DNA from 3 places in the Telluria sp. ZB2R32 genome. Region 3 is predicted to be linked to each of the others. Evidence: predicted binding sites of a transcription regulator. Region 3 holds the regulator's gene; each other region holds the start of a gene.
The links. The regulator sigma-54, encoded in region 3, starts transcription at its own class of promoters, with help from an activator protein. The targets are predictions, from matches to a motif close to TGGCANGNAANCTGCTTT.
Positions count from the first base shown of each region.

Region 1: the regulator sigma-54 is predicted to act here: its motif matches at 1,374-1,391, upstream of pepA (flocculation-associated PEP-CTERM protein PepA).
Region 2: the regulator sigma-54 is predicted to act here: its motif matches at 8,021-8,038, upstream of AC56LG_RS19670 (circularly permuted type 2 ATP-grasp protein).

Region 1 covers NZ_JCASIG010000002.1:418,588-428,992, reverse strand. Annotated here, with positions in the region: gene AC56LG_RS06910 (ABC transporter ATP-binding protein) at 1-384, shown strand, start outside; gene pepA (flocculation-associated PEP-CTERM protein PepA) at 455-1,306, opposite strand; gene AC56LG_RS06900 (sensor histidine kinase) at 1,765-2,556, opposite strand; gene AC56LG_RS06895 (hypothetical protein) at 2,763-2,987, opposite strand; gene rng (ribonuclease G) at 2,996-4,459, opposite strand; gene AC56LG_RS06885 (Maf family protein) at 4,726-5,343, opposite strand; gene rlmH (23S rRNA (pseudouridine(1915)-N(3))-methyltransferase RlmH) at 5,355-5,825, opposite strand; gene rsfS (ribosome silencing factor) at 5,843-6,568, opposite strand; gene AC56LG_RS06870 (nicotinate-nucleotide adenylyltransferase) at 6,568-7,239, opposite strand; gene hemF (oxygen-dependent coproporphyrinogen oxidase) at 7,236-8,147, opposite strand; gene purD (phosphoribosylamine--glycine ligase) at 8,453-9,718, opposite strand; gene AC56LG_RS06855 (YebC/PmpR family DNA-binding transcriptional regulator) at 9,726-10,405, opposite strand, start outside.
Region 2 covers NZ_JCASIG010000007.1:35,901-46,305, forward strand. Annotated here, with positions in the region: gene AC56LG_RS19630 (HupE/UreJ family protein) at 1-470, opposite strand, end outside; gene AC56LG_RS19635 (NHL repeat-containing protein) at 557-1,753, opposite strand; gene AC56LG_RS19640 (hypothetical protein) at 1,750-2,013, opposite strand; gene AC56LG_RS19645 (DUF3140 domain-containing protein) at 2,341-2,703, shown strand; gene AC56LG_RS19650 (FxsA family protein) at 2,824-3,300, opposite strand; gene AC56LG_RS19655 (zinc-binding metallopeptidase family protein) at 3,559-4,635, shown strand; gene AC56LG_RS19660 (transglutaminase domain-containing protein) at 4,640-5,437, opposite strand; gene AC56LG_RS19665 (alpha-E domain-containing protein) at 5,542-6,585, opposite strand; gene AC56LG_RS19670 (circularly permuted type 2 ATP-grasp protein) at 6,587-7,999, opposite strand; gene AC56LG_RS19675 (transglutaminase family protein) at 8,214-10,405, shown strand, end outside.
Region 3 covers NZ_JCASIG010000007.1:199,469-209,873, forward strand. Annotated here, with positions in the region: gene ilvA (threonine ammonia-lyase, biosynthetic) at 1-1,353, shown strand, start outside; gene queF (NADPH-dependent 7-cyano-7-deazaguanine reductase QueF) at 1,698-2,528, shown strand; gene AC56LG_RS20320 (PTS sugar transporter subunit IIA) at 2,872-3,354, shown strand; gene hprK (HPr(Ser) kinase/phosphatase) at 3,390-4,325, shown strand; gene rapZ (RNase adapter RapZ) at 4,385-5,245, shown strand; gene AC56LG_RS20335 (enoyl-CoA hydratase/isomerase family protein) at 5,407-6,492, opposite strand; gene hpf (ribosome hibernation-promoting factor, HPF/YfiA family) at 6,605-6,961, opposite strand; gene AC56LG_RS20345 (RNA polymerase factor sigma-54) at 7,024-8,493, opposite strand; gene lptB (LPS export ABC transporter ATP-binding protein) at 8,520-9,281, opposite strand; gene lptA (lipopolysaccharide transport periplasmic protein LptA) at 9,281-9,892, opposite strand; gene lptC (LPS export ABC transporter periplasmic protein LptC) at 9,908-10,405, opposite strand, start outside.

The sequences.
Region 1 (10,405 bases), on a different contig from region 3:
TATGGCCTGGCGGCGCGCGGCGAACCGCGGGCGCGGGTGGCGGCGCTGGTCGCCGAGGCGATGGACTGGGCCGGTGTCGGCTACCTGCGCGACACCGATCCGGCGCGCCTGTCCGGCGGCGAAAAGCAGCGCGTGGCGCTGGCGCGCGCGCGTGTGCTGCAACCGCGCCTGCTGCTGCTGGACGAACCGACCGCGAACCTCGACGGCGCCGCGCGCGAGCAGGTGATCGCCCTCATTCCGACGCTGGTGCAGGAGGGCAGCACGGTGGTCATGGCCTGCCACGACCGCGACCTGATCGGGCTGCCCGGGGTGCGCCGCCTGAAGCTGCGCGACGGCCACCTCGAATACCGGCCCGGCAAGACCGAACCCGACGCCATGCCTTGAGCGGCCAGGAAATAAAAAGGACAGGCAATAAAAAAAGCGGCCGCAGCCGCTTTTTTTCGTTTCGTCGTGCTTACTTCGACACGGCTTTACGCTTGCGCGCCACCGCCCCGGCAGCGGCCAGGGCGATGCCGAACAGGGCGATCGAACCAGGCTCCGGCACGTCGCGCGGTGCTTCGGCCAGCTTGAACTGGCCGTTCGAACCGATGAAGAAATACTCGCCCGGACGGTTACGATAGGTCCTGCCATTGCAGCCCGCACCGGTGAAGCCGGAAAACTGGCAAGCGACTTCACTGACCAGGCGCGAGGTCGGCGAGCCGAGCGTGTTGGCGTTGGTAAACGCGAACGACAGGATCGAATCGGTCGACAGGTCCTTGCCGGCGCTGTTGAAGAAGTAGCCGGGGTCGAGCATGCCCGCAGCCGCCTCGGCGAAGACGCTGACCTGGCCATTGTTGGTCGGAATGCCATTCTGGTCGACCATGCCGCCGCCGCCCAGCACGTTGAACTCGGCGATCATGTTGCCCAGGTTGGCGCCATAAATCCCGGTCGTGGTCGCGTACTGGCCATTGGTCGGGTTTTGGTACATGCGCATGGTGCCGCCGGTGAAGGTGAAGGCGCCGCCGAAAGTGCCGCTGCCGGTCGCTTCGAAGGTCGCCGTGATATTCCCGCCGCGGTAAGTGATGGGGAAATACCGGCCATTGCTATCGGCCTGCGGCACGTTGAAGACGGCATGCTCGCGGAACTCGAAGGAGGTGCTGCCAGTCCGGTTCAACTGGATGAAAGCGTTACCGTTGATATCCAGGTATTCGTTGATGACCTGGCCGCCGCCAAAGCCGGTACCGGTGGGGTTGAACACCCAGTTGTTGAGCACCGGACTCGCGATTGCGGCACCGGTTGTGCCCAGCGCCATTGCTGCAGCGCACATAAGTTTCTTAACGAAATTCATTGTTAATCTTTCGACAGGTTGTCGTGAAGGTGAGAAAACTTTTAGTAAAGCAATCGCCATGCCTAAAATAAATATTATTTAAAATCAATACCTTAGAGTAAGCGATTTCGTTTGTCGTAAATACGTGTAAGAAATTCCGACAACGCGCCGTTTCCGTTTGGCATGGACTTATTATAAAGGTCGAATTTACATAAAATAAGTTTATCGGGCAGAAAGAAGACGGCCTGTTGCAGATTCCGAACAAGCAGCAATGAATCGATAACCGTAGGCAATTAAAGAGGCTTATTTGAATGCTGCGAGGCACGATTCATGACGATTTTTTTAATCCTCGTGGCATCGTTTGGTATTCGATATAGCGCAGCATGATCAGGTGGCGGACAGCCCGGTCGGTATCGGCAGGGGGTTGGGCAACAGCAGTCTGGGCGCCAGGTTGTTTGCTATCCGGTTGCCGGCTGGCCGGGCACATCCACAGGGGAAGCAGCGGGAAGCGGAATGTTCACCAGCACCTCGGTCCCGTGCCCGCGCGCGCCTTTGACGACCAGGCTGCCGCCATGCCCGCCGACGCGCTCGTGCAGGTCGAGCAGGCCGAAGCTGCCCGGTTTGCGCGGCGCCGCCGGGTCGAAGCCGATGCCATTGTCGACGATACTCATCGCCAGCATGCCGTGCACGAGGTGCAGGCGCACGTTCACCCGGCTTGCCAGCGAGTGGCGCAGCACATTGTTCAGGCATTCCTGCAGCGCCCGGTACAGCGTCAGCAATGCTTCCTCGTCCACGACCAGCTCGTCGATGCCGGGTTCGCCGGCCAGCTCGCAGGCAATCCCGCTGGCGCGCGTAAATTTGCGCAATTCCATGTCAAACGTGGCCATCAGGCCGAGTTCCAGGCAGGATGGCCGCAGGTCGTCCAGCAACTGCCTGACCGAGCGCAAGATGGCGTCGACGTTGTCGAGCGCGGCGCCGATGCGCTCGCGCAGGCGGTAGTGCCGGCGCGTCGTTTGCTGGTACAGCATGACGATGTCGATGCGCAGCGCCAGCAGGTTCTGCCCCAGCGTATCGTGCAGCTCGCGCGAGAGCCGCTTGCGCTCGTTCTCGCGCGCCGTCTGCTGGTGCGCCAGCAGGTCGTGCAGCTTTTGTTCCGACGCGCGCAGCGCGGCCTCGGTCTGTTCGAAGTCAGAGATCTTTTCCACTAGCGCCTGGTTGACCAGCAGCTGGTCCTGCGTCAGGCGCAACATGGCCGCTTTGCAGGAAGCGTTGGTGGCGCTTTCGTCGAGCGCATGGCTGCCGTGCGAAGTGCGCTGGTCTGTGCGGCGCCGACCATGTATCTCCTTCCTGGGGCTGAACGGTTGTGTACCCATATCGAAAACAAGTGATTTCGCCGCGAGGAATACCCGTGTGCTCAACTACCTGCTTGGGAAGCTAGGTAGTTTCGTCTGGCGAGTCAAGATCGGCGCGCAGCACCAGGCAACACATGCGTGTCAAAAGTGGGACGAGGCCAGGTCGCGAGGACGTCGAACTGGAGAAGGCATTCTTTCAGGTGCTGCAGTGTGTGGTAATGGCGCTGCGGTTCGCGCCAGGCCGCCAGCAGGGCGTCGAGCAGGCCGGCGGGCGCCGCGGTGCCGATATCCTGCCACAGCAGCTGCCAGCGCTCCCCGAACGGTTCCATGCGTCACTTCACATCAGGATCACGTCATACTGTTCCTGGTGATACCCTTTTTCGACCTGCAGCGAGATCTTCTTGCCGATGAAGTCGCCCAGCATCGCCAGGTGCTGCGATTCTTCCTCGAGGAACAGATCGACCACTTCCTGCGAGGCGAGGATGCGGAATTCGCGCGGGTTGAACTGCTTGGCTTCGCGCAGCAATTCGCGCAGGATTTCGTAGCAGATCGTGCGCGAGGTTTTGACTTGTCCCTTGCCGGCGCAGGCCGGGCAGGGCTCGCACAGGATGTGGGCAAGCGATTCGCGGGTGCGCTTCCTCGTCATTTCGACCAGGCCCAGCGCAGAGAAATTGCTGACCGATACCTTGGTGCGGTCGCGCGCCAATGTCTTCTTGAGTTCGGCGAGCACCTGGTTGCGGTGCTCGTTGTTTTCCATGTCGATGAAGTCGAGGATGATGATCCCGCCCAGGTTGCGCAGGCGCAACTGGCGCGCGATCGCATGCGCCGCTTCCAGGTTGGTCTTGAAAATGGTGTCGGCGAAATTGCGTCCGCCCACGTAGCCGCCGGTGTTCACGTCGATCGTCGTCATCGCCTCGGTCTGGTCGACGATCAGGTAGCCGCCGCTTTTCAGGTCGACGCGGCGTCCCAGCGCGCGCAGGATTTCCTCTTCGACGCCATACAGGTCGAACAGCGGGCGCTCGCCGGTGTAGTGCTGCAATCGCGCCAGCACGCTCGGCGTGTAGATCTTGGCGAACTCGACCAGCATGGCGTAGTTCTCGCGCGAGTCGACCTGGATGGTCGCCGTCTCGTCGTGCACGAAGTCGCGCAGCACGCGCTGGGCCAGGTTCAGGTCCTGGTACAAGAGGCTGGTGGCGGGACGGGTGCGCGCGCCATTCTGGATCGCGGCCCAGGTCTTGCGCAGGTAATCGATGTCGGCGGCCAGGTCGGCGTCGGAGGCGTCCTCGGCCTGGGTGCGCACGATGTAGCCGCCTTTTTCGTCGCTCGGGAGCAAGCCGCCCATGCGCGTGCGCAGCAGTTCGCGGTCGGCTTCCTTTTCGATCTTTTGCGAGATGCCGATGTGGTTATCCTGCGGCAGGTAGACCAGCATGCGCCCGGCAATCGAAATCTGCGTCGACAGGCGCGCGCCCTTGGTGCCGATCGGATCCTTGATCACCTGTACCGTCAGCACCTGGCCGTCGAACAGCAGCTTTTCGATCGGCGTCGGCGGCGTGTTCGAATTGTCGTGCGGCCGCGCTTCCCAGATGTCGGCCACGTGCAGGAAGGCGGCGCGCTCGAGGCCGATGTCGATGAAAGCCGACTGCATCCCCGGCAGCACCCGCACCACCTTGCCCGAATACACGTTGCCGGCCAGGCCACGCGTGAGCGTGCGTTCGATGTGCAACTCCTGCACCGCGCCCTGCAAGACCAGCGCCACGCGCGTTTCCTGCGGAGTGATATTGATGAGGATGTCTTCGTTCATGGCACGCCGGGCACGGGATATTGTTCAGAGTGCCATGATACACGCCCGGCAAGGGCGGCGGAGGGGAACTGGCTGGTTGAGAGGGGACGAAGGCGGGACGTTAATGGCGGCTTAAGCTTTTGCCCTTCGCCGTTGTAGGGTGGGCACTTGTGCCCACGCGGTACGGCGGTTGCTCAGCGATTGCGCCATCAAACCAAGGTGCGATTGATCCACCGCTGCACCGCGTGGGCTCGAGAGCCCACCCTACGGTACGCGGCGGCCAACGATCAGATTAACACGCCTGCCTTGCGCAATAACCCTGCCGTCTCGAACAAAGGAAGCCCCATGATCCCCGAGTGACTCCCCTCGATATGTTCGACAAACAGCGCCGCCAGCCCCTGGATGCCGTATCCGCCCGCCTTGTCGTAGGGTTCGGTGGTGGCGCAATAGGCGCGGATGGCCTGCGGCGTCAGTTTGGCGAAGCGCACGTTCGACACTTGCGTGATGTGCTCGGCCATGTCGACGAAATGCACCGCCACCGTGGTCAGCACCTGGTGCGTGCGCCCCGACAGGCGTTCGAGCATGGCGGCGGCTTCGACCGGATCGGCGGGCTTGCCGAGGATCTCGTCGTCGACGGTGACGGTGGTGTCGGCCGTGAGCACCGGACGCAGCGGCTGGCGGCGCTGCTGCAATACCTTCCAGGCAAACGCGCCCTTTTCCAGCGCGACGCGCACCACGTAGTCGTGCGCCGGTTCGCCCGGCAGCACGTCTTCGCTGACGTCGACGCCGCGCGCCGGGTCGCTGCGCAGCATCAGCAGGTCGAAGTCCACGCCGACCTGGCGCAGCAGTTCGCGCCGCCGCGGCGATTTCGAGGCGAGGTAGATCTTCTTGTCGAGGACTTTCATGGCAAACCTGGTCAGACGCGGTGGTACGGATGGTTCTGGGTGATCGACCAGGCGCGGTACAGCTGTTCGGCCAGCATCACGCGCACGACGCCGTGCGGCAGCGTCATGCTGGAAATACGGATCAGGCCTTCGGCGCGCGCCTTGAGTTCCGGATCGAGGCCGTCGGCCCCGCCGATCAGGAAGGCGGTATCGCGGCCATCCTGCAGCCAGCCCAGCAATTGCTGGGACAGGCCGACACTGGTCAGGTCCTTGCCGCGCTCGTCGAGGGCGATGATGCGCACGCCTTTCGGCAATGCGGCTTCGATGCGCTCGCGTTCGAGCGCCATCGCGGTGGCGGCCGTCTTGCTGCCGGAACGTTCGACCGGCTTGATTTCCTTGAGCACGATGCGCAGCTCGGGCGGCATGCGCTTCGTGTATTCGGAAAAGCCGGTGTCGATCCAGGCCGGCATTTTATGACCGACCGCGGCGATGATGAGTTGCATTGAAACTTAGGTAAAAATTACTCGGCGGCCTTTTTGGTGACGCGCTTGATGACTTTTTTCACGGGTGCAGCATCGGCCGCAACGGCTGGGGCTGCGACTTTGCGCTTTGGCGGCTTGGCCTTGGTCGCTTCGACGGCGGCGATTTCGGTCCGGCTCGGCGCGACGGTGATGGTCTTGCCGACCGCCTTCGACACCGCTTTGGCGGCTGGCTTCTTGGCCGGCGCCTTGGTGGCGGTGGTCTTGGCCGCAGCGCTCGTCTTCGACACTGTCGAAGCTCGCTTTGCTGCCGGCTTGCGCTCGTTGACTGGTTTCACTTCCGGCGCGTCCTGGTTGGCGGCCAGGTGCTTCGATTTCACTTTCGGCTCGGCCGCTTCCGCCGCTTCGGCGGTCGACTTGCGCTTGGCCGCGCCCAGCTTGACCGGCTTCTCGCCCCAGATTTCCTCGAGGCGGTAATACTGGCGGATGGCCGGCTGCATGATGTGGACGATCATGTCGCCCAGGTCGACCAGCACCCATTCGCCGGTGTCTTCGCCTTCCATGCCGACGATGTCGCCGCCGGCTTCCTTGACCTTGTCGCGCACCGAGGCGGCCAGCGCCTTGGTCTGGCGGTTCGAGGTACCCGAGACGACCGCAATCCGGTCGAACAGGCTGGTCAGCCCAGTCGTATCGAACAGCATGATCTCCTGGCCCTTGACGTCTTCGAGAGCGTCCACGACGACCGTTTGCAGTTTTTTGATATCCATTAGTTCTTGTATAAATGATGTTGTTGAATATAGTCTAGCACTACCGGCGGGACGAGCGAGTTCAGGTCCGTAGCCGAATCGTCCCTCAGTTCCTCTTCCTTGCGCAGCAGGGCGCGCACCTGGGTGGCCGAGATATCGACCGCCAATGTGTGGGCCAGGCACACCAGGCCGGCAGGCGTGGTGCGCACTTGTTCTGGTGACGCCATGCGCGGCGCCAGTTCGTGCGCCACCGCTTGCGGCAGCGCATCCTGTTCCAGCGTGTATCCCGGCCGCGCCGCGACCGCGATGTTGGCCAGCGCGAACAGCTGCTGCCAGTCGCGCCAGCTGTCCAGGTTTTGCAACTGGTCGGCTCCCATCAGGAACACGATCGATGCTCGCGGCCCGAGTTCGGCGCGCAGGCCGCGCAGCGTTTCGACGGTATACGTCGAGGTGCCGCGTTCGATTTCGCGCTGGTCGATGACGACCGGCAAACCACTATTGCGGAAGGCCAGTTCCAGCATCGCCACGCGCTCGGCGTCGCTCGCCTGCAGGGACGATTTTTGCCACGGTTTCGCCGGCAGCACGTGCAACGCAGTCGGCTGCAGGAGTTCGCAGAACAGCCGCGCCAGCGCGACGTGGCCGTGGTGGACGGGATCGAAACTGCCGCCGAGCAGGGTGATGCAGGTGGTCACGAAGAGAGCCAGTCCCGGTGCGGCAGGAAATCGGTGTACAGCGCCGCTTCTGCGCTGCCCGGTTCCGGATGCCAGTCGTAACGCCATTTTACGATCGGCGGCAGCGACATCAGGATCGCCTCGGTGCGTCCACCCGACTGCAGGCCGAAGTGGGTGCCGCGGTCCCAGACCAGGTTGAACTCGACATAGCGGCCACGGCGGTAGGCCTGGAAATCGCGCTCGCGTTCGCCGTACGGCGTGTCCTTGCGCGCTTTCAAGATCGGCAGGTAGGCGTCGAGGAAGCCGTCGCCGACCATGCGTACCATGGCAAAGGCTTCATCGAAGGGCAACTCGTTGAAGTCGTCGAAAAAGATGCCGCCGACGCCGCGCGCTTCCTTGCGGTGCTTGATATAAAAATACTCGTCGCACCACTTCTTGAAACGCGGATGCAGGCCGGCGCCGAAGGGCGCGAGGGCATCGTGGCAGACCTGGTGAAAGTGGCGCGCGTCGTCGGCGTTGCCGTAGTACGGCGTCAGGTCCATGCCGCCGCCGAACCACCAGACCGGCTCCTGCCCGTCCGCCGTCGCTTCGAAAAAGCGCACGTTCATGTGCACCGTCGGCGCGTACGGATTGCGCGGGTGCAGTACCAGCGACACGCCCATCGCTTCCCAGGCGCGCCCGGCCAGTTCCGGCCGGGCAGCGGCTGCCGATGGCGGCAGGCTGGCGCCGGTCACGTGCGAGAAATTCACGCCGCCGCGTTCCAGCACATTGCCTTCCTCGATCAGGCGCGACATGCCGCCGCCGCCCTCGGGCCGTTCCCAGCTGTCGCGCAAGAAAGGCTTGCCGTCGACGTCTTCCAGTCCCGCGACAATGCTTGCCTGCAGGTCGAGCAGCCAGGCTTTGATGGCGGAAGGGGAGGGTGTGGACATGGAGGGCGGGTCGTGGAAGAAAAATAAGAGGGGGATTGTACACTGCGGCGTGGGGTGGCGGCAGATCGCACGCCGTAAACGCGTGGAGTCAGGACTCCACCCTACGAGGTTGTGAAAAAATCGCCATGGCTGCGTTGCCTCGTCTCGCCGTACACTCGTACTGTCTTCGACTCGGCGCCGGGCGGCCGTATCCCTTGCCCTGACGATTTTTTCACAACCTCTACGATTCATTGCTTTTCGTAGGGTGGAGGGGGCGCCGAGCCTCCTGACTCCACGGCAGTCCAACTTTCCCGCAATCGAAACGCTTACTTGATCCCGCGCCACCCGATATCGCGCCGGAACTGGGCGCCCTCGAAACGGATCTTCTCCACGCCGTCGTACGCCTGCTTCTGCGCCATCTTGACGCTGTCGCCGAGGCCAACGACGCACAGGACACGTCCGCCATTCGATTGCAGCTTGCCGTCGACGATCGTGGTGCCGGCATGGAAGGTCACGCATTCCGGCGTCTCCGCGGCGATGCCCTCGATGAGGTCGCCCTTGCGCGGGCTGTCCGGATAACCGGCGGCGGCCATCACCACGCCGACCGCGGTGCGCCGGTCCCATTCGAGGTCGACCGCGTCGAGGGTGCCGTTGCAGGCGTGTTCCAGCACCGTGACGTAGTCGCTTTTCAGGCGTGCCATGATCGGCTGGGTTTCCGGATCGCCCATGCGGCAATTGAATTCCAGTGTGCGCGGATTGCCCTCGCTGTCGATCATCAGGCCGGCGTACAGGAAGCCAGTGAAGACGATGCCGTCCTTGGCCATGCCCTGGATAGTCGGGTTGATGATCTCGCGCATCACGCGCGCATGCATCGCCGGGGTCACGATCGGCGCCGGGGAATAGGCGCCCATGCCGCCCGTGTTCGGGCCCTGGTCGTGGTCCTTCAGGCGTTTATGGTCTTGCGATGTCGCCATCGGCAGGATGTGCTTGCCGTCGCACATGACGATGAAGCTCGCTTCTTCGCCGGCCAGGAATTCCTCGATCACGATGCGCGCGCCGGCGTCGCCGAAGGCGTTATCGGACAGCATGTGATCGACTGCGGCATGCGCCTCTTCCAGCGACATCGCGACGACGACACCCTTGCCGGCCGCCAGGCCATCGGCCTTGATGACGATCGGCGCACCGTTCGCATCCACATAGGCATGGGCTTGGGCGGCGTCGGAAAAACTCTGGTACTTCGCGGTCGGAATGCCGTGGCGCTGCATGAAGGCCTTGGCGAAGTCCTTGGAACTTTCCAGCTGCGCCGCTTCGCGCGTGGGTCCGAAGATTTTCAGGCCGCGCGCACGGAACAGGTTGACGATGCCGGCCGCCAGTGGCGCTTCCGGGCCGACCAGGGTCAGCGCGACGTGTTCGGCCACGACGAAATCGGCGAGTTGCGCCGGGTCCGTGATGTCGACGTTTACCAGGCGCGGATCGCGCGCGGTGCCGCCATTGCCGGGCGCGACATACACCATCTGGACGCGTTCGGATTGGGCCAGTTTCCAGGCCAGGGCGTGTTCGCGGCCGCCAGAGCCGACTACCAGGATCTTCATAGTGGGCTTATTCGTCGCTGATAACGGCGTTGGTATAGATGTCCTGCACGTCGTCGAGGTTTTCCAGCGCGTCGAGCAGCTTTTGCATCTTGATCGCGTCGTCGCCGGTGAATTCGGTCTCGGTGGCAGGCTTCATGATGACTTCGGCCACTTCGGCCTTGAAGCCGGCCTTTTCCAGGGCATCCTTGACGTTCGAAAAGGCGAACGGATCGCACAGCACTTCGAAGCCGCCTTCCTCGTCCTGCACCACGTCTTCGGCGCCGGCTTCCAGCGCCGCTTCCATCAGCTTGTCCTCGTCGACGCCGGGCGCGAACAGGAACTGGCCGGTGTGCTTGAACATGAAGGCGACCGAACCCTCGGTGCCCATGTTGCCGCCGAATTTGCTGAAGGCATGGCGCACTTCGGCCACGGTGCGTACGCGGTTGTCGGTCATGCAGTCGACGATGATCGCCGCGCCGCCGATGCCGTAGCCTTCGTAGCGGATTTCTTCGTAGTTCACGCCTTCGAGGCTGCCCGAGCCGCGCTGGATCGCACGGGTGACGTTATCCTTCGGCATGTTGGCGTCGGCTGCCTTGTCGACCGCCAGGCGCAGGCGCGGGTTGGCGTCGATGTCGCCGCCGCCCATGCGCGCGGCGACCGTGATTTCCTTGATCAGGCGGGTCCAGATCTTGCCGCGCTTGGCGTCAG
Region 2 (10,405 bases), 160 kb from region 3:
GACTTGGCCGACTTGATAGGGTATTCGAGCCAGGCGTCGAAATAACCCTGGTTCCAGAACACGTAGCTGTCGACCGGAAGCCTGGGACCGGTCAGCAGGGCACGCGCGGCATCGAAACTGTCGAACGAACGGTCGTCCGGCATGGAAATGCGGGCAATGCCACGCGCCATGGGGAGCCTCTGGCCGTCCTCGGTCAGTTCGAACCCTTTGCCGGCAGCGACGATGGCGCGCTGGAGGCCCGGCTCGACCTGCGCCAGGTCGATATAGCCCGGCCCCTTTTTCGGAAGGTCGATATTAAGCAATAGCGCGAGCGGCATGCGCACCAGCACATGCAAGCGCTTACCTTCGGCCTTGACGAAGGTGTGGGCCCGCATCTCGTCCGGAATGTCGTGGGCAAGTGCGGTGGGGCAGCAAAAAAGCAGGGCGCCGAGCGCCAAAACCATGAAGGTCAAACGCTGCCACAGGTACATCGGCCCCGCCCAGGCGGCAAAAAAGGGCGCGCGCGGCGCCCTTTTTGCCCTGCAGCTAAGAGGCATGCAGGAATAGAACATACAGATCACTTATGGTCGCGACCGTGATGGTCGTGCGCAGGAACGAATTTCTGCGCGCGCTTCCCGGTATCAACTTCCGCAGTGTAGATATTACCTTTCGAGTCTCTTGCGAGGTTGTGAATCCAGTGGAACTGGCCGGCATAACGCCCATGACGGCCGAAGGTGTTCACTGCTGCGCCCGACTGCCGGTTGAGGATCCAGACCCTGTTGTTCTCGCCGTCAGCATTGTAGAGATAACGCTGGCGCGGATCGACCGACAGGTCGAGGTCCCAGGTGCTGCCGTTGCCCAGCGTATCGCGTTCAACGAAGAACTCCCTGACGAAGGTGCCGGTTTTCTGGAACACCTGGATCCGGTTGTTGACCCGGTCGCACACATACACCAGGCCGTCGTTTGCGATCCGTACGCAGTGCACCGGATTGCGGAACTGGCGGGCCGGCGCAGCGCTTGGGTCGTACGGACCAGGTGCGACGTCGTTCGGCACACTGCCGTAGGCGCCCCAGTGCCGCTTGTACCGGCCGGTCGTGGCGTCGACCACCAGCACGCGCTTGTTCTGGTAGCCGTCAGCGATGTAGGCTTCGTTCGTGACCGGATCGACCTCGATGTCGGCCGGTTGGCCCAGCAAGGGAGTACCGTTCAGGCCGCCAGTGGTGGCATTGCTGCCGCCGGTCAGGCCGGCCTTGCCGATCTGCAGCAGGAAGGTGCCGTCACGGCTGAACTTCAGCACCTGGTGGTTACCCGCGCCATTTCCGGCTATCCACACGTTATCGTTATGGTCGACGAAGATGCCATGCTCGTTGGTCGGCCATTCACAGCCGATCGCCGGCGTGCAGCGGGTGGTCAGGAAGCCCGGGTCGGCCGGCCCGCCCCATGCGGCGAGCAGGTTGCCTTCGCGGTCGAAGCGCATGACCGACGGCGCCGGCCGGCAGCAGTCGGAGCGCGGCGGGGTCTGCGCCGCACCGGCCTCATCCTCGGTGAGCGAACCTGGACGCTGGATGATCCAGATGTGGTCGCGACGGTCGACCGCCACGCCGGCCACCTGGCCAAGCAGCCATTTGTTCGGCAATACCTTGGGCCAGTACGGATCCACCTTGAACTCGGTCCCGTCGGACTGTTTTTTCGCAACATCGTATTCCACCGCGAACGCCTGTGAACCGAGGGTCATTGACAGCGTTACCGCCAACCCCACTAAAAGCCTTTTCATGTTACCTCCATGTAGCGTAGGTTTTGCAAAGTCGGTTTTTGCTTACCGCGGCGCATGTTCACCGAGTCGTCAGGCTGGTGCGGGAAGAACGGAATTGCCTGGAATGCAAAAATGCATAAATCTTGCAGGAAATGATGCAAGGCACTGAGTTTTCGCATAGCCTGTCGAGCCAATATACTTTTGATTACATGTGCGAATTCGATTTGGCTCAATAAAGCGACTGGGTCAAACAGGGAACCACCTGGCGCAAAGGAGCTCATGAAGCGGCTCGACAAGCGGCTGGCAGCCGGGGACGGCGGCGCACGCCTGGGTGTTCGTTCGTCGCCCAGCCCTGCCCTCGCGCTGTATTCTCCCGCCTGCTCACGATCGTGCTCGTGCCGGGCCTGGTCAGGGCCGTACCCTGCATCGCCATCGCCGTGTGGGAAAGGAAGCGGCCGATGATCGGCGGACCGGCCGGTCCGTGGCCGGTCCATTGTCGGAATGTCGCCGCCTGAGCGACCATGATGTTTGTTAAGACAATCTGGTGCGCCAGGAAAAACAGCGTTCGTGCTACAACGATGCCAATCTGAATGTCCATTGGAGTAAGCATGTCAAAACAAGCAGGCACCGACGATGAGAACGCAGCCCAACGTCAGACAATCGCGGAGTTCAAGGAGGCGGTGAATATGACGCCGGCCCAACTGGAGAAGTGGCTCGACACTGACGATTCCAAGCGTGTCGGCCAGAAGCACGGCAATGCCGAATCGACCGGACACCAGTCCGGACGCCGCATCGTCGAACTGTTGCACCGGCCCGCTCAGGACTTGAGTGCGGCAGACATCGCGCACATGCGCAAGGTGGTCGGGTACATCCATCGACACCTGGCACAGGGGCCTACCAGGAGCGATCCGGCATCGAGCGATTGGCGCTATTCACTGATGAACTGGGGCCACGATCCCGAGAAAAAGTAAGCCTCCTGCCGAAGCCTTGCGCACCTTTTCGCACGCGTCAGCGGCAGCAGAGGATTAAAAATCCGTGTATAAAACAACACGCCAACCCATGCAGGTTGGCGTTTTTCATTTCCGGAAACCTCAGTCTTTCTTTTCCCTGAACTCACCCTCGATCACCATGTCGTCGCTGCCTTTGCGAGGATGTGGGCGCCCCGTGAATTTGAAGACGGACGACAGCATGCGATCGAATAGTGCCCTTCGCAGCCAGGGAAAGGTCAGGAGAAACACCGTAGCGAACCCTGTAAACAGTGCCGGCACGATTTCGCCGCGCGACAACAGGGTCAGCAGGCAAAGTGCGAGCAGGGCCACGATGAGTGGCCGGCGGGCAGGTTTCGGTAACAGGCCGACAAGGCGCAGCTTGCCGTTGCGTATCGCGGGAAACCTGGCCAACAGCACGCCAAGAAGCAACCCTGCCGCGAACCGGCCTGTGCCGAGATAATCGGCCAGCACGCCAACGACCAGGAAACCGACGTAGGTCATCGTGCTGGCCAGGGCTGCCAGTACCAACAAGACGACAGCAAGCGTCAGCTTTGGCTTGCCGGTTACCGCTCTGATCATAAAACGTAGAATTTGTGTACTCCTGCAAATGGCATCGGAAGGTTGCCGCAAATTCTAACAGGACGCTCCCATGTCGGGCTTCGTCACCCGCCGGGTGCAGATCATGCGGGGCATCCATGCCGCCGGCCTGTAGTACGGCGCACGCGCACGATATGAGGCGTTGTCCGACACGCGCGTTTCGCGTTTGGATTTGCTGTTAAATTATTAATAGCTCAACACTGACAACCTCTTGTTACCTCCTCTTACCGGCGTATCACCATGAAAACCTTCCATTGCGACAAGTGCTCACACCAGATATTTTTTGAAAACACCCTCTGCTTCAACTGCCAGAGTACGCTCGGCTACCAGCCCGCCACGCGCAGCGTCAACGCCTTCGAGCAGACCGAAACGGGCCAGTGGCGCAGCCTGCACCGCAACGATGAGGGCAAGCTGTACAAGCAGTGCGCCAACTATGTCCAACACAATGTCTGCAACTGGATGCTGCCGGCGGACGACCCGCACGATCTGTGCGAGTCGTGCCAGCTGACGGTCGTCATTCCAGCGCTGACGTCGGAAAAAAACCACATTCTTTGGTCGCGCCTGGAAGCGGCCAAGCGCCGCCTGCTGTTTTCGCTGGCGACGCTGAACCTGACGCCGAAGTCGAAAGAAGTCGAGCCGGAAACGGGCCTGGCCTTCCAGTTCCTGGAAGACGGCGTATCGGACCAGTGCGTGATGACCGGGCACGACAACGGCCTGATCACGCTGAACATCGCCGAAGCCGACCCGGCCGAGCGCGAACGCACGCGCGAGCAAATGCATGAGCGCTATCGCACGCTGCTGGGGCACTTCCGCCACGAAAGCGGGCACTACTATTTCGACCGGCTGGTAGCCGACAGCGAATGGATCGACGAGTACCGCGCCCTGTTCGGCGACGAGCGCGAGGATTACGGCGACGCGCTGAAACGCCACTACAGCGACGGTCCGCCGGCCGACTGGGAGTCGCGCTTCGTCAGTACCTACGCCAGTTCGCACTCGTGGGAAGACTGGGCCGAAACCTGGGCCCATTACCTGCACATGCTCGATACGCTGGAAACGGCGAATTCCTGCGGCCTGGCATTGCATCCGCGCAAGAAGGACGAACCGGCGCTCGACAGCGTGACGCTGCCCACGAAGACGGACTCGTTGGACGACATCCTCCATGACTGGTTCGCGCTGACCTATGTGCTCAACAGCTTGAACCGCAGCATCGGGATGCCGGACTCGTATCCATTTACGCTCAGCACACCTGTGCTGGAGAAGCTGGGATTCGTGCACAAGGTGGTGCGCGCGCAGATCAAAGCGCCGGCGGCACTGTAGGAAATCAGGCTGGCGCTGCCTCGAGCAGCTCGACCGATACCTGCATCTCGTGCGGCGCCAGTACCGGTCCGAACTGATTAAAAATCGCCACGTCGGCGGCGTCATGCCCATAGGCGACGGTCACGCGGCCGCCGCGCGGGGCATCCTGGGTCGGGTCGAAGGTGTACCAGCGGCCGCCCACCCAGGCTTCGAACCAGGCATGCAAGTCCATCGGCGCCAGCCCATGCAGGTAACCGACTACCATGCGTGCCGGAATGCACAGGGCGCGGCACAGGGCGATGCCCAGGTGCGCCAGGTCGCGGCAGACGCCTTCGCGGCGTGCGTTGATCTCGGTCGCCGCCATGTGGCCCTGGCTCGAGGCGCAGTCGAAACGTACCTCGCGCCGGACCCAGTCGCAGATCGCGGCAACCTGGTCGTATCCCGGGGCGGCGCCGGCGACGATGCCGCTGGCCATGTCCAGAAAGCGCTCGGATTCGCAATAGCGGCTGGGCAGCAGGTAAGTCAGCACCCCGTCGGGCAGATTCTGCACTTCGTCGAAGGGTGCGCCGGGGGCGACGTCGATGGCATCCGCCGTCATCACGTCGGCCGAGGTCTGAATCGAGAATTCGCCGGGCGGCGCGACCAGGCGCTGGCACAGGTTGCCGTAGGCATCGGTGAATTCGAGCACCGGCACGCTCGGGTTCAAGGTATAGGCTTCACGCCCTACCCATTGCTGCGCGCCGCTGCGCGGACGCAGCATCAGGATGAAAGGCGTCGGCCTGGGGACGGTAAAGGTGAGCTTACAACTGGTACGCAGCCACATGGCAGGCTCGCTTTCCATGTCTGGATGGGCGCACCACGCCGACGCACACGCCGCCGCCGTTCCTCATCGCGGTGCGCTGCGCCATCGTCTGGTGCGTCGGCTGTTCAACCCGCCTGGACCTGCGTCTGGGTCTGGGTTTGGGTCTGCGTCTGACTTTGCGATGCGGCTGGCGCCGCTTCGACCGGTGCTTCCTCCGGCAGTTCCGGCGCCACCGGCAGCAGGAAATCGCGGCCGATGCCGTTGCCCAGTTCCGCAATCGAGGCCAGGAAGCGCGTCAGGAACTGGTGCAGGCCCTCTTCGAGGATGTCCTCGATCTGCGCCGACTGCAGCCTGGCATACAGCTCCTCGGCCAGGCGCTCGGTCTCGTGCGACTGATCATTGCGCACTTCCTGCAGATTGGAGACGACGCCGCACAGGCAGGCGACGAGCGAACGCGGCATCTTCGATTCCAGGATCAGCAGCTCGGCCACCCGGTTCGGCGTGATGGCGTCGCGGTAGGCCTTGCGGTAGGTTTCGAACGCGGACACCGAGCGCAGCAGCGCGCCCAGGTAATAGAATTCCCCCTCTGCCCCGTCCTCGAAGATATCGGAATCGAAGAACCTGAACTTTACGTCCAGGATACGCGCCGTGTTGTCGGCCCGTTCCAGGAAGGTACCGAGGCGAATGAAATTGAATGCCTCGTCCTGGAACATGGTGCCCAGCGTAACGCCGCGCGACATGTGCGAGCGGTACTTGACCCATTCCAGGAACTGGCCCGGGTTGTGTTCGAAGGTGCGGCTTTTCAGGTGCTGCTGCAGCGCCAGCCAGGTCGAGTTGACGATTTCCCACACTTCCGTGGTCAGGGTACCGCGCACGGCGCGCGCATTCTCGCGCGCAGCGCGCAGGCAACTGGCGATCGAGGACGGGTTGTCCGGATCGCGCACCATGAAGTCGAGCACTTCCTTCTGGGTCAGCGAGGCATATTTGGCATCGAATTGCGACTGCAGCTCGGACACGCCCAGCATCGTGCGCCAGCCCTGCTGCTCGGCCTGTGCCGATTGCGGCATCAGCGAGTACTGCACGCGCACGTCGAGCATGCGCGCGGTGTTTTCAGCCCGTTCGGTATAGCGGGCCATCCAGAACAAGTGGTCTGCGGTGCGGCTCAACATACTAATTCTCCAATATCCAGGTATCTTTTGTCCCGCCGCCCTGGGACGAGTTGACCACCAGCGACCCTTCGTTCAGCGCTACGCGCGTCAGTCCGCCCGGCACCATCGACACCGTCTTGCCCGACAGGACGAACGGGCGCAGGTCGATATGGCGCGGCGCGATGCCCGCTTCCACGAACGTCGGGCACGCGGACAGCGCCAGCGTCGGCTGGGCGATATAACCTTCCGGATTGGCCAGCAGGCGCGCGCGAAAGGCTTCGATCTCGGCCTGGGTCGAGGCCGGTCCGATCAGCATGCCGTAGCCGCCGGCGCCGTGGACTTCTTTCACCACCAGTTCGGACAAATTCGCCAAGGTGTAGTCGAGCTGTTCCTTCTTGCGGCATTGGTAGGTCGGCACGTTGTTCAGGATCGGCTTTTCGCCCAGATAAAACTCGATCATGTCGGGCACGAACGGGTAGATCGACTTGTCGTCGGCGACGCCGGTGCCGATCGCATTGGCCAGGCCGACCCGGCCGGCCTGCACCGCGCGCAGCAGCCCCGGCACGCCCAGGGTGGACTCCGGACGGAATGCGTGCGGATCGAGATAATCGTCGTCGATGCGGCGATAGATGACGTCGACCCGCTGCGGTCCGCGCGTGGTGCGCATGTAGACGGTGTCGTCGTCGACGTACAGGTCCTGCCCCTGCACCAGCGACACGCCCATTTGCTGGGCCAGGAAAGCGTGCTCGAAATAGGCCGAGTTGTACATGCCGGGCGTCAGGACGACCACGGTCGGATCGTCGGTGCCTTGCGGCGCCGCCGAGCGCAAATTGTCGAGCAGCATGTCGGGATAATGGTCCACCGGCGCCACGCGGTTGCGCGCGAACAGTTCGGGGAACAGGCGCATCATCATCTTGCGGTTTTCCAGCATGTACGACACACCGGACGGCACGCGCAGGTTGTCTTCCAACACGTAGAACTCGCCCTCGCCCGCGCGCACGATATCGACGCCGGCAATGTGGGCGTAGATGTCGGACGGAACCTTGACGCCTTGCATGGCGGGCCGGTACTGCGCATTGTTGAGCACCTGCTCGCGCGGGATGACACCGGCCTTGAGGATGGCCTGGTCATGGTAGACGTCGTGCAGGAAGCGGTTCAGCGCAGTGACGCGCTGGACCAGGCCCGCGCGCAATTTGGCCCATTCGGCGGCGTTGATCACGCGCGGAATGATATCGAAGGGGATCAGGCGCTCCTTGCCGGCATTGTCGCCGTACACAGCAAACGTGATGCCGACGCGTTGAAAGTTCAGCTCGGCTTCCGCCCTTTTTTGTTCGATCAGATTCGGCGGCTGTTGCGCAAGCCACTCGGCAAACGCGGTGTAATGAGGCCGTACAGTTTCCCCATTTGAATACATTTCGTCGTAAAAGTTCGGCATCGTCTCCTCCATGTCGGAATATTAACAAGAAACGTGCCAGCCTATAGTTCAAATGGCAAGTCAATCGAATCGGAGGGGCAATCATGCTTAAATAGATAGCATTACGTCTATAAAATGACGTTCATATAATTGCGCTCATATAATTGCGTTAATTTACATTACGCCACCCGATCGCGCCCACATCGATCGCGCCCACATCGAAAGGCAGTCTTGCATGGCAATCCGCATCGCACTCCACCATAAAACCAGTTACCGCTACGACCGTCTCGTCAGCCTGTCACCCCATGAAGTCCGCCTGCGCCCGGCACCGCATGCGCGCACCCCGATCCTGTCGTATTCGCTGACGGTGCAGCCGCACAACCACTTCATCAACTGGCAGCAAGACCCGTACGGCAACTACATCGGCCGGTTCGTGTTCCCGGAAAAAGCGGACATGCTCGAGTTCACGGTCGACCTGGTGGCCGACATGACGGTCATTAATCCCTTCGATTTCTTCGTCGAGGACTATGCACAAACGTTTCCGTTCGCGTACCCGAAGCAACTCACGACGGAACTGAGTCCCTACCTGAAAATGGAGCCGCCCGGCCCGCTGCTCACCGAATGGGTAGCGGCGGCACGCCGTGATCTGCTCGAGTATTCGATGGGAACGAACGACTTCCTGGTGGCCATCAATCAGCGCCTGCAGCGCGACATCGGCTACCTGCTGCGGATGGAACCGGGCGTGCAGACGCCGGAAGAAACCTTGCAGTTGCGCTCGGGCTCCTGCCGCGACAGCGGCTGGCTGCTGGTGCAGATCCTGCGCGAATTCGGGCTGGCGGCGCGCTTCGTGTCCGGTTACCTGATTCAATTGCGCGCCGACCAGGAAGCCCTCGACGGCCCCAGCGGCACCGCTGTCGACTTTACCGACCTGCATGCGTGGACCGAGGTGTACGTGCCCGGCGCCGGCTGGATCGGGCTCGATCCGACTTCGGGCATGCTGACCGGCGAAGGCCATATTCCGCTCGCCTGCACGGCGATGCCGTCGTCGGCGGCGCCGGTCACGGGCTATACCGACAAGGCCGAGGTCGAATTCTTCCACGAGATGACGGTCACCCGCATCCACGAAGACCCGCGCGTGACCAAACCGTATACGGAAGACGACTGGCAGAAAATCGACCGCCTCGGCCAGCAGGTCGACGCCGACCTGCAACGCCAGGACGTGCGCCTGACCCAGGGCGGCGAGCCGACCTTCGTTTCGATCGACGACATGGACGGTCCCGAATGGAACACCCTCGCCCACGGCGACAAGAAGCGCGAGCTGGCTGGCAACCTGATGCACCGGCTGAAGAACCATTTTGCACCGGGCGGCATGCTGCACTACGGCCAGGGCAAATGGTATCCGGGCGAGCCGCTGCCGCGCTGGGCGCTGAATATCTTCTGGCGCGTCGACGGCCAGCCGATGTGGTTCGATCCGAACCTGTTCTCGGACGAACACGTCGCCGAAGGCTATGGCCCCGATGAGGCCGGCCGCTTCGTCACGGAACTGGTGAAAATGCTCGGCCTGCCCGACGGCAGCGCCATTCCCGCCTACGAGGACGTGCTGCAGCAGGCGCGCCGCGAAGAGGCGCTGCCACGCAACCTCGACCCCTTGCAGGCCGACCTGAATGCGCCGGAAGAACGGCGCCGCCTCGCGCGCCTGCTCGGGCGCGGCCTGGGCACGGTGGCCGGCTACGTACTGCCTTTGAAAGCCAAGGATTACGACCCGAGCGTCATGCTCGGCACCAACTGGCAAACCTCGGCCTGGCCGATCCGGCGCGAGCACCTGTACCTGCTCGAAGGCGACTCGCCGATCGGCCTGCGCCTGCCGCTGTCCACGCTGCCCTGGGTGCTGCCGGAAGAACGCGATCCGGAGTTCGACGTCGACCCGTTCGCACCGCGCGGCGCGCTGCCGGCTGCGGAAAAGCACAAGCAGGACAATGGGCAAAAGGAGAACGACAAGAAGAACAAGCGCCCGGTCCTGGGCGTAGGCGGCAAAGCGGCTGCCAAGCCACCGGCCAACCCGGCGGCGGCGGCAGCGGCCGAGATGGCGGCGAATGCAGCCAAAAACGCCGTTGCCAACTCGGTGGCAAAACGCGAAGCACCAGCCGACCCAAGCGCGCGCGAAGTCATTCATACCGCGCTGTGCGCCGAAGTGCGCGCCGGCCGCCTGTACATCTTCATGCCGCCCTTGAAACGCATCGAGGATTACCTTGCGCTGGTGACGGCGATCGAAAACACCGCCGCCAAGCTGCAGATGAAGCTGCGCCTCGAAGGCTATGCGCCGCCGCGCGATCCGCGCATCAAGCTGCTCAGCGTCACGCCAGATCCGGGTGTGATCGAAGTGAACATCCATCCGGCGGCGTCTTGGTCCGAACTGGTCTCCAACAT
Region 3 (10,405 bases):
CACTTATCAACCGAAGCCTTGCAGCGTGGCGTGATCTGCGCCTCGGCCGGCAACCATGCGCAAGGCGTGGCGCTGTCGGCCGCGAAGCTGGGCTGCCGCGCCCTGATCGTGATGCCGACCACGACCCCGCAATTGAAGATCGATGCAGTCAAGGCGCGTGGCGGCAATGCGGTGGAGGTCGTGCTGCATGGCGACTCCTATACCGACGCCTACAACCACGCGATCCTGCTCGAGCGCGAACAGAAGCTGACCTTCGTCCACCCCTTCGACGACCCGGACGTGATCGCCGGCCAGGGCACGATCGGCATGGAGATCCTGCGCCAGCACTCGGGTCCGATCCACGCGATCTTTGTCGCCATCGGCGGCGGCGGGCTGGTCTCGGGTATCGGCGCCTATGTGAAAGCGGTGCGGCCGGACATCAAGATCATCGGCGTGCAGTCGATCGACTCGGATGCGATGGCCCGGAGTTTGAAAGCGGGCGAGCGCGTCACGCTGGCGGACGTCGGCTTGTTCGCCGACGGCATCGCGGTGCGCCTGGTCGGCGAAGAGACCTTCCGCGTGGCGCAGGAGGTGGTCGACGAGATCATCCTGGTCGATACCGATGCCATCTGCGCCGCGATCCAGGACGTGTTCCAGGACACGCGCAGCATCCTCGAGCCGGCCGGCGCGCTGGCCGTGGCGGGCGCCAAGGCGTATGTGGAACGCTCGCAGATGGCGCGCCAGCCGGTCAAGAACGAGACCCTGGTGGCGGTCGCCTGCGGCGCCAACATGAACTTCGACCGCCTGCGTTTCGTCGCCGAACGCGCCGAACTGGGCGAGGCGCGCGAAGCCGTGTTCGCGGTGACGATTCCCGAGCAGCGCGGCAGCTTCAAACGTTTCTGTGCGCTGGTCGGCGCGCGCAACGTCACCGAGTTCACCTACCGCATCAGCGACGCGCGCCAGGCGCACGTGTTCGTCGGCGTGCAGGTGAGCAGCCGCGGCGAATCCGGCCTGCTGGCGCACACCTTCGAGCAGCACGATTTCGCCACCCTCGACCTCACCCACGACGAACTGGCCAAGCTGCACATCCGCCACCTGGTCGGCGGCAAAAGCGCACTGGCGCGCGACGAACTGCTGTACCGCTTCGAATTCCCCGAGCGCCCCGGCGCGCTGATGCGCTTCCTCGACAGCATGGCGCCGAACTGGAATATCTCGCTGTTTCATTACCGGAACCAGGGCGGCGACGTGGGCCGCATCCTGGTCGGGCTGCAGGTACCGGGCGGGGAGATGGACGATTTCCGCCAGTTCCTGGCGACGCTGGGATACCGGTATTGGGATGAGACGGCGAATCCGGTGTATAAGCTGTTCCTGTGATTCGCCGGTTGCGGCGTGCACGCGTGCGTTGAACGCGTGGGCGGCGCGTCGGCTGCGTCTACGCGGATTGCCTGATGGAGCCGCCCACCTTACGGGTGTATGCAGCAGGACGGCCACGCCAGCGTCTGGCATATCCGTAAGGTGGGCGGCTCCACCTAAGCACATGATCATCGTTGACGCAGACGCCGCCCACGCGTTCAACCAGCCCATGCATCGCTCCAAGCGGACGCGACGCGCAAGCGGCTCCGGAAAGGTGTACGATACGCCGCTTTGCCGCCGCCGCGCCGGCACCCATTGCGATAGCCACCCGCTGTCGCGCAGCGCCGGCGCTTCCAGACGAGATCATGAACAATACCCCCGATCAATCGCCACTTGGCAAATCCTCCGCCTACCAGACCCAGTACGCGCCCGAGTTGCTGTTCCCGATTCCGCGCCAGCAAAAGCGCGACGAACTGGCCATCCAGGGTACGCTCCCCTTCTTCGGCCTCGACATCTGGAACGCCTATGAATTGTCGTGGCTGAACATGCGCGGCAAGCCGCAGGTGGCGATCGCGACCATCAGCGCGCCGGCCGATTCACCGAACATCGTCGAATCGAAGTCGTTCAAGCTGTACCTGAATTCCTTCAACCAGACCCGCGTGGCCGGCGTCGAGGCGCTGGTGGCGCTGCTGCGCGAAGACTTGTCGAACGCCTTCGGCGCGCCGGTGCACATCACCATCACCGAGCCGGAAAACTTCGGCAAACTGAAAATGGGCGAACTCGAGGGCCTGTCGCTGGACCGCATGGATATCGAAGTCGACGATTATTCGCCGGCGCCGCACCTGCTGACTGCCAATGTCAACGAGGCGCCGGTCGAGGAAACCCTGGTGTCGAACCTGCTGAAATCGAATTGCCTGGTCACCGGCCAGCCGGACTGGGGCAGCGTGCAGATCGAGTACGTCGGTCCGCAAATCGACCAGGAAGGATTGTTGCGCTACCTGATCGGCTTCCGCGAGCACAACGAATTTCACGAACAATGTGTCGAGCGCATCTTCATGGACATCCTGCGCCAGTGCAAGCCGACCAAGCTGGCGGTGTATGCGCGCTATACGCGCCGCGGCGGCCTCGACATCAATCCATGGCGGGCGAATTTCAGTACCGGGCGTCCGCACAACCTGCGCGGCGCGCGCCAGTAAAGGCGGATTGTTACCTGTACCTTTCCAGCCACAGAAACTGACGGAAAAACAACAGCCGGCACGGTGCGTCCGTTTAAACGCTTTTTAAGCAAATACGGGGAAACTACGGTCGATGCGGCTTGCATCTGCCGTTTCATTCGGTACGCATTAATTTTCGATACGGAAATTGCGTGGACCTTGTGGAAGCGCAAACAGCGCTCATCACACTGCTGGCTAAAAGCCTGAAATAGGTGGGCGACAGGCGTACGATACCGACGCGAAATCGAATTACATGGCTGAAAAACCGGCCTATAATTCTGCACCGCAAGTCGGCTATTGTGCGCCGCAACATGAAAAGCGTGAAATGACCAATCTGAGCAAAATCCTCTCTCTCGAAAACGTCCAGCTCGATATCGAGGTGTCCAGCAAGAAGCGCGCCTTTGAACAGGCTGGACTGATTTTCGAGAACAACTGCGGGATCGCCCGTTCGACCGTGTCGGAAAACCTGTTCGCGCGCGAGCGCCTCGGTTCCACCGGCCTCGGCCATGGCGTGGCCGTGCCGCACGGACGCATCAAGGGCAGCAAGAGCCTGAAACAGCCGATCGCCGCCTTCGTGCGCCTGGCGGCGCCGATCCCATTCGAATCGCCCGACGGCCAGCCGGTCAGCCTGCTGTTCTTCCTCTTGATTCCGGACCACGTCACCCAGCAGCACCTGGAAATCCTGTCGGAAATCGCGGAACTGTTCTCGGACGAAGCGATCCGCACGGCGCTGGCCACCGAGTCCGATCCGCGCGCGATCCACGAACGTATTATCAACTGGCAACCTAGCTTGCAGGCCTTGGGTTAAACTCGGGGGAGTTCCCTCCCCTTATTTTTCTCGCCATGCTGCAGACTCCGCTCACCATCCAACGGCTGTACGACGACAATCGCGACAGCCTGCAACTGGGCTGGTTCGCCGGCTTTCCCGGCGGCGAGCGGCTCATTTCCGGCGACGTCGCCTCGGCTGCCGACCAGGTCGGCCACCTGAACCTGATCCACCCGGGCCGTATCCAGGTCTTCGGACACCAGGAACTGAATTACTACCACCGCCTCAAATCGAGTTCGCGCAGCCACGTGATCGGCGAACTGATCGGCGGCGGACCGCCGGCGCTGATCATCGCGCAAGGTCTGGAGACCCCGCCCGACATCCTCGCCATCTGCGACGAGCAGAACATCCCGCTGTTCTCGACGCCGCTGCCGGCCGCCCAGGTGATCGACTTCCTGCGGGTCTATCTGTCGAAAAAGCTGGCCCAGCGCGTCATCATGCACGGTGTCTTCATGGACGTGCTCGGTGTCGGCGTGCTGATCACCGGCGACTCCGGCCTCGGTAAAAGCGAGCTTGGCCTGGAACTGATCTCGCGCTCGCACGGCCTGGTCGCCGACGACGCCGTCGAATTCTCGCGCATCGCCCCCAACATGATCGAAGGCCGCTGCCCGCCGCTGCTGCAGAACCTGCTGGAAGTGCGCGGCCTCGGCCTGCTCGACATCAAGGCGATTTTTGGCGAGACCGCCGTGCGCCGCAAGATGCGTCTCAAACTGATCGTGCACCTCGTCAAACGCGGCGTGCTCGACGAAGAGGTCGAGCGCCTGCCCTTCCACTTCCCCACCGAAGAGGTGCTGGGCCTGCCGATCCGCAAGGTCGTCATTCCTGTCGCCGCCGGCCGCAACATCGCCGTGCTGCTCGAAGCCGCGGTGCGCAACACGATCCTGCAGCTGCGCGGGATCGATACGCTGCAGGAGTTCATGGAGCGGCAACGTCAAGCCATGAGCGGAGATTGAGCGGCGATTGAGCGGGGATTGAGACGACAAAGCGGCAGCGCTTGCGGTATCATCGAGCCATGCACATCGTCCTCATTACCGGTATTTCCGGCTCGGGCAAGTCGGTTGCCCTGAATGTCCTGGAAGACGCAGGTTACTACTGCGTCGACAACCTGCCGCCGCCCCTGCTGCCGCAACTGGTCGATTCTGTCGCGACGAGCACGATCAAACTGGCGGTGGCGGTCGACGCCCGCAGCGCCGAATCGCTGGCGGGCTTGCCAGTCACGGTGCGCACGCTCAAGGAAGAAGGGCACCAGGTCAAGGTGCTGTTCCTGACCGCGAGCACCCATTCGCTGGTTGCGCGCTTTTCCGAAACGCGGCGCAGCCACCCGCTGTCGCATACCCTGATGCCGGGCGCGAATCCGGCCGCGCGCCGTACCCTCATCGAATGCATTGCCGAAGAACGCGAACGACTGGGGGCCATCGAGCAGCTCGGCCACGTGATCGATACGTCGGAGGCCTCGGCGAACAAACTGCGCGCCTGGATCAAGGAACTGGCCGAGGTCCAGCATGCGCCGCTGACGCTCTTCTTCGAATCCTTCGCCTTCAAGGTCGGCGTGCCGCTCGACGCCGACTTCGTGTTCGACGTGCGCGCCGTCCCGAATCCATATTACGACCTGGCGTTGCGCCCGCTGAACGGCAAGGACGCCCCCGTGATCGCCTTTCTCGACGCCCAGCCGAGCGCCACCGAGATGCTGCACGATATCTGCAAATTCGTCGAGAAGTGGCTGCCCTCGTTCAAGACCGATAACCGCAGCTACCTGACGGTGGCGGTGGGCTGTACCGGCGGGCAGCATCGCTCGGTGTACATGGCCGAGCGGCTGGCGGCCTATTTCAACGAGAGCGAGCGCGTGGTGGTGAGGCACCGCGAGCAGTCGTAGAGAGTTGTAGGGTGGGCACTTGTGCCCACACGGCTGCACCGGTTAATCAGTGTTGACGGTGACCACGATATGCGGCGTTCTCATACCCTTTGCACGCTTTGCAGTCCGCGGCCGTACGACCGCGTGGGCACAAGTGCCCACCCTACGTTACACCGCGTTTATCAACTCAAGTGACGCAGCGGATGCGCGTGATCCGGCCACACCGGCTCGAAAAAGCGCTCGATCATCTCCGGCGTCACGGCGTCGAGCGTCGGCGGATTCCACTGCGGCGCATTGTCCTTGTCGATCACCAGCGCGCGCACGCCTTCCAGTACTTCGCCGTGCTCGAAATTGCGGCGCACCAGCGACCGCTCCATGCGCAGGCAGTCGGCGACCGACATCGTCGCGCCGCGCACCAGCATCTCGTGCGTCACGCACATCATCAGCGGTGAACGCTGGCGCATCGCGGCGAGCGCCTTTTGCGCGAACGCGTCGTCATCCCCTGCCAGCGAGGCGATGATCGCGGCCACCGAACCGGCGCCGAAGTGCGTGTCAATCGCGGCGCGCTGCGCTTTCAATACGCTCTCCCCGACCTCGCTGGTAAAGCCCGCAGCAAAGGCACGGATCGCCTCGGCCAGCTGCGCCCCCGGCGTCGTCTCGATCAGCGCATGCAATTCACCCAGTTGCGCGCCCGGCACGAACACGTCGGCCAGGCCGACGTACAGCGCATCGGCCGCGCCGATCGTCAACCCCGTCAGGCCCAGATAATTGCCGAGCTGCCCAGGCGCGTGCGACAGGAAATGGCTGCCGCCGACGTCCGGGAACAGGCCGATGTTCACTTCCGGCATGGCCATCTTGGTGCGCTCGGTCACGATGCGCAGGCCGGTCTCCGGACCGCCCTGGGCGATCCCCATGCCGCCGCCCATCACCACGCCGTCCATGATGGACACGTAGGGTTTCGGATAAAAATGGATCAGGTGATTGAGTGCGTATTCTTCGGTAAAAAAGTCTTCCAGCAGCGCGCTGTTGGCGGTCGGGATGGCGTGGCCGGCCTCGTAAAAGAAGCGGATGTCGCCGCCGGCGCACAGGGCTTTTTCGCTGCTGCTGGCAAGTACCACGGCGGATACGGCCGCGTCGTCGCGCCAGGCCAGCAGGATGTCGGCCAGGCGCCGCACCATGGCCAGCGACAGGGAGTTCAGGGCTTTGGGACGGTCGAGCGTGATGATGCCGGTGCCGTTGGCAACGCGGGTCAGGACATGGTCGGTCATGGTCAGCAGGATGATGGGAGAGACATGCATTTTACCCAAGACACGGCAACGCTCCCACATATTGAAAAGGGCGCCGTGCGGCGCCCTCGTTCAGACGGTGCTCGGTGCGCGATCAGATCGCAGCAGCGGCCTCTCCGCCTTCAGGACGGCGCTTGAGCGCCTCGTGACTATGATTCTGCAGCATCGATTTGTACTTCATCACCTGGCGGTCGAGCCTATCCATCAACAGGTCGATCGCGGCATACAGGTCTTGCGCCACACTTTCCACGTGCACCGTCTTGCCCGACAGGCGCAGGTTGATCTCGGCTTTTTGCCTTTTGTCTTTTTCGGTGAGATTGTCGATCGCGAGGATGACATGGGAATCGATCACTTGATCGAAATGGCGGGTGATGCGTTCGAGCTTGTTCTGTACGTATTCACGGATGGCGGGGGTGACATCGAGGTGGTGGCCACTGATGGTGAGATTCATACACACTCCTTTGATAAATGCGCGGCACCGCCTGGCGCTTGGGACGCACGTGGGGGCCGCTGTTACAAGGATTTGCGGAGACTGACGGGAGGTATCTTGAGCGCCTCGCGGTATTTTGCAACCGTGCGGCGCGCAATGACCATGCCTTGTTCACCGAGCATTTCCGCGATCTTGCTATCGGATAATGGGTTCTTTGGGTCCTCTGCTCCTGTCAGCTGCGCAATGAGCGCCCGTATCGCCGTCGACGATGCTTCGCCCCCCGCTTCGGTGGCGACATGGCTTCCGAAGAAATACTTCAGCTCAAACATGCCGTGCGGGGTCAGCATGAATTTCTGAGTTGTTACACGAGAAATGGTGCTCTCGTGCAGACCCAGTGTATCAGCAATCTCGCGAAGCACAAGGGGACGCATGGCAACCGCGCCATGGCTGAAAAAGTTCTTCTGGCGCTCCACAATTGCCTGCGAAACACGCAGGATCGTATCGAAGCGCTGGCGCATGTTCTTGATGAGCCACTTCGCTTCCTGCAGCTGCGCGCTCATCTGCCCCTCGCCCTTGCCGCCCTTGAGCAGGTTGGCATAGACGTTATTCACGCGCAGGCGCGGCATCACGTCGTTGTTCAGCGCGACGCTCCAGCCGGTCGGCGTCTTGCGGACAATAACGTCCGGAACGACGTAATCCGAAGCGCTCGACGCAAACGCCGCGCCGGGGTGCGGATTGCACTGGCGGATCACGGCTTGCGCTTCGCGCAAGTCTTCGTCGTCGCAGTCGAGCGCCTTTTTCAGCTTGTTGAATTCGCGCTGCGCGAACCAGGTCAAGTAGCCCTCGACGATCTTCAGCGCCATGCGCCGCGTTACCAGCGGCACGCCCGGCATGCTGCGGATCTGCAGCGCCAGGCATTCGGCCGCGCTGCGCGCACCGACGCCGACCGGATCGAGGCTTTGCACCAGTGCCAGCGCGCAGCGCAGTTCCTCGATCTCGACCTCGAGTTCTTCGGGTAATCTCGCGTGGATTTCGTCGAGCTGTTCTTCGAGGTAGCCGTTGTCGTCGATGGCGTCGATCACCAGTTCGGCCAGGGCGCGGTCGCGCGCCGTCACGCCGGTCACGCGGATCTGTTCCGTCAGGTGCTCGCGCAGGGTGATGCCGATGGCGCCCAGTTGCGGACGGCCGTCGTCGTCGTTCTCGCTGTTGGACGTGCGCGTGCCCTCTCCCCAGTCGGCATCGGGCTCGCCGCGTTCGACGTCGCCGCCTTCGCCGCCATCGGCCGCGTCCGATGGGGCGGGCGCGTCTTCACCGTTCGGCGCCGGCGCCTCGGGCGCCTGCGCCGGAGCGTCGTTGATGGCGCCGTCGGCCAGCAGGCGCACCGAGTGGTCGAGCGGATCGTCGAGCCGTTCGAGCAAGGGATTGTCGGACAGGATCTGCTCGATTTCCTGGTGCAGTTCGAGCGTGGACAGCTGCAGCAGGCGGATCGACTGCTGCAGCTGCGGCGTGAGCGCCAGGTGCTGCGAGGTCCGGAGTTGCAGGGATTGTTTCATGGCGCTGTGTGTTCGCTGTGCTGTTCTTACATGCGGAAGTGTTCGCCCAGGTAGACGCGCCGTACCGACTCGTCGGCGATGATGTCGTCGGGGCGTCCCGACGCCAGCACGGCGCCCTGGTTGATGATGTAGGCGCGGTCGCAGATGCCGAGCGTCTCGCGCACGTTGTGGTCGGTGATCAGGACGCCGATGCCGCGCTCCTTCAGGAAGCGCACGATGCGCTGGATCTCGATCACCGCGATCGGGTCGACGCCGGCAAACGGTTCGTCGAGCAGCACGAAGCGCGGATTGGTCGCCAGGGCGCGCGCGATCTCGACGCGCCGCCGTTCGCCGCCCGACAGCGACAGCGCCGGGTTTTCGCGCAGCTTCTCGATCTGCAGTTCGGCCAGCAGGGAATCCAGGCGGTCGTTGATCGCAGCTTTGGTGAGCGACTTGCCGTTCTCGTCGTGCTGCAGTTCGAGCACGGCGCGGATATTGTCTTCCACCGTCAGCTTGCGAAATACCGAGGCTTCCTGCGGCAGGTACGACAGGCCCATCACCGCGCGGCGGTGAATCGGCAGGCTCGAAATGTCGGCGCCGTTGATCTCGATGGTGCCGGCGTCGGACGGCACCAGGCCGACGATCATGTAGAACGAGGTGGTCTTGCCGGCGCCGTTCGGGCCGAGCAGGCCGACGACTTCGCCGCAACCCACCTGGAGCGAAACGTCGCGCACGACCAGGCGCTTGCCGTAGCTTTTCTGCAGTCCCCGGACGACGAGGGTGCTGCGGCTGTCAGGTGCATCTTTCATTATTTCTTTCCTGCTGCCGGCGCCGCCGGGGTGGAACCAGCCGCTGCCGGTGCGGCGCCTGCCGCCGGTGCGCGGCGTGGTGCGATGATCAGGGTGCCGCGTCCGCCGCCCACCTTGCTTTCGCCACTGGCGTCGTTGCGCACGGTCGCCACTTCGCGGCGGCTGTCGTAGGCGATGTAGGCGCCATCGAGTTCGTTGGTCAGGCGGCCGTTTTCGAGCTGGCGCACGATCGCTTTCGAGAACAGTTTCACTACTTCCTGGCGCTCGTCGTATTCGATGCGTTCGCCCTGTCCTTCCATCCACAGGTCGGGGCCGCCGTCGCGCTTCTGGCGGAAGGTGGCGACCCGGCCCGGACCCGAAGTCAGGGTCACGCTCATGTAACCTTCAGGGGTTTCCTTGACCAGCGCCCGGTCCGATTTTAAAGTCAGCGTGCCGCGCGTGAGGATCACGTTGCCGGTCAGGATGCGCGTCTGCGTGACTTCATCGACATCGAGCGAATCGAAATTGATGACGGCCTGCTTGAGCGAGTCCGCGCGTTCGGCATGGGCCGGCGCCAGCGACAGCAGCGAAACGAAGGCGGCGGCAATCATGTTGTGAATGCTTTTTTTCATAGATGCTCGTTCCTGTTATTGGTTGGGTGCGCGCGCCGGGCGCGGCGGATAGACGATCTGGCCGCGCCCGCCGAGGTGCAGCTTCTGGGTCGGGTTCTCCGCCACCAGGCCGACCCCGTGCGCCGTGGCGGCGCCCAGCGTCATCTGGACCGGACGGCTGGTCTTGACGATCTCGTCGTCGACCAGCACGGTCAGCGCCTCGGTGCGCGCCTGCAGCGCTTCGCTGTTGGGCGTGGCCGGGCGCTTGAGGTCGACGTTGCCGATCAGTTCGACGCGGTTTTCGCCATGGTAGACCTGGCCGCGGTCGGCGTGCATGGTCATGCGCGGACGTTCCGGCGCCATGCTCTCGACGACCGGGCGAGTCACTTCCGAGACGTCGTTGTCGGGATGGTGCGCCAGGCGCGCGCCGGACATGACGTAGCGCGGTACGCCGTTTTCCGTCATGCGCACGAAACTGAAGTTCTCGACGATGTAGTCGGGTTCGTTCAGGTTGTTGGCCACACCCGGCCCGTC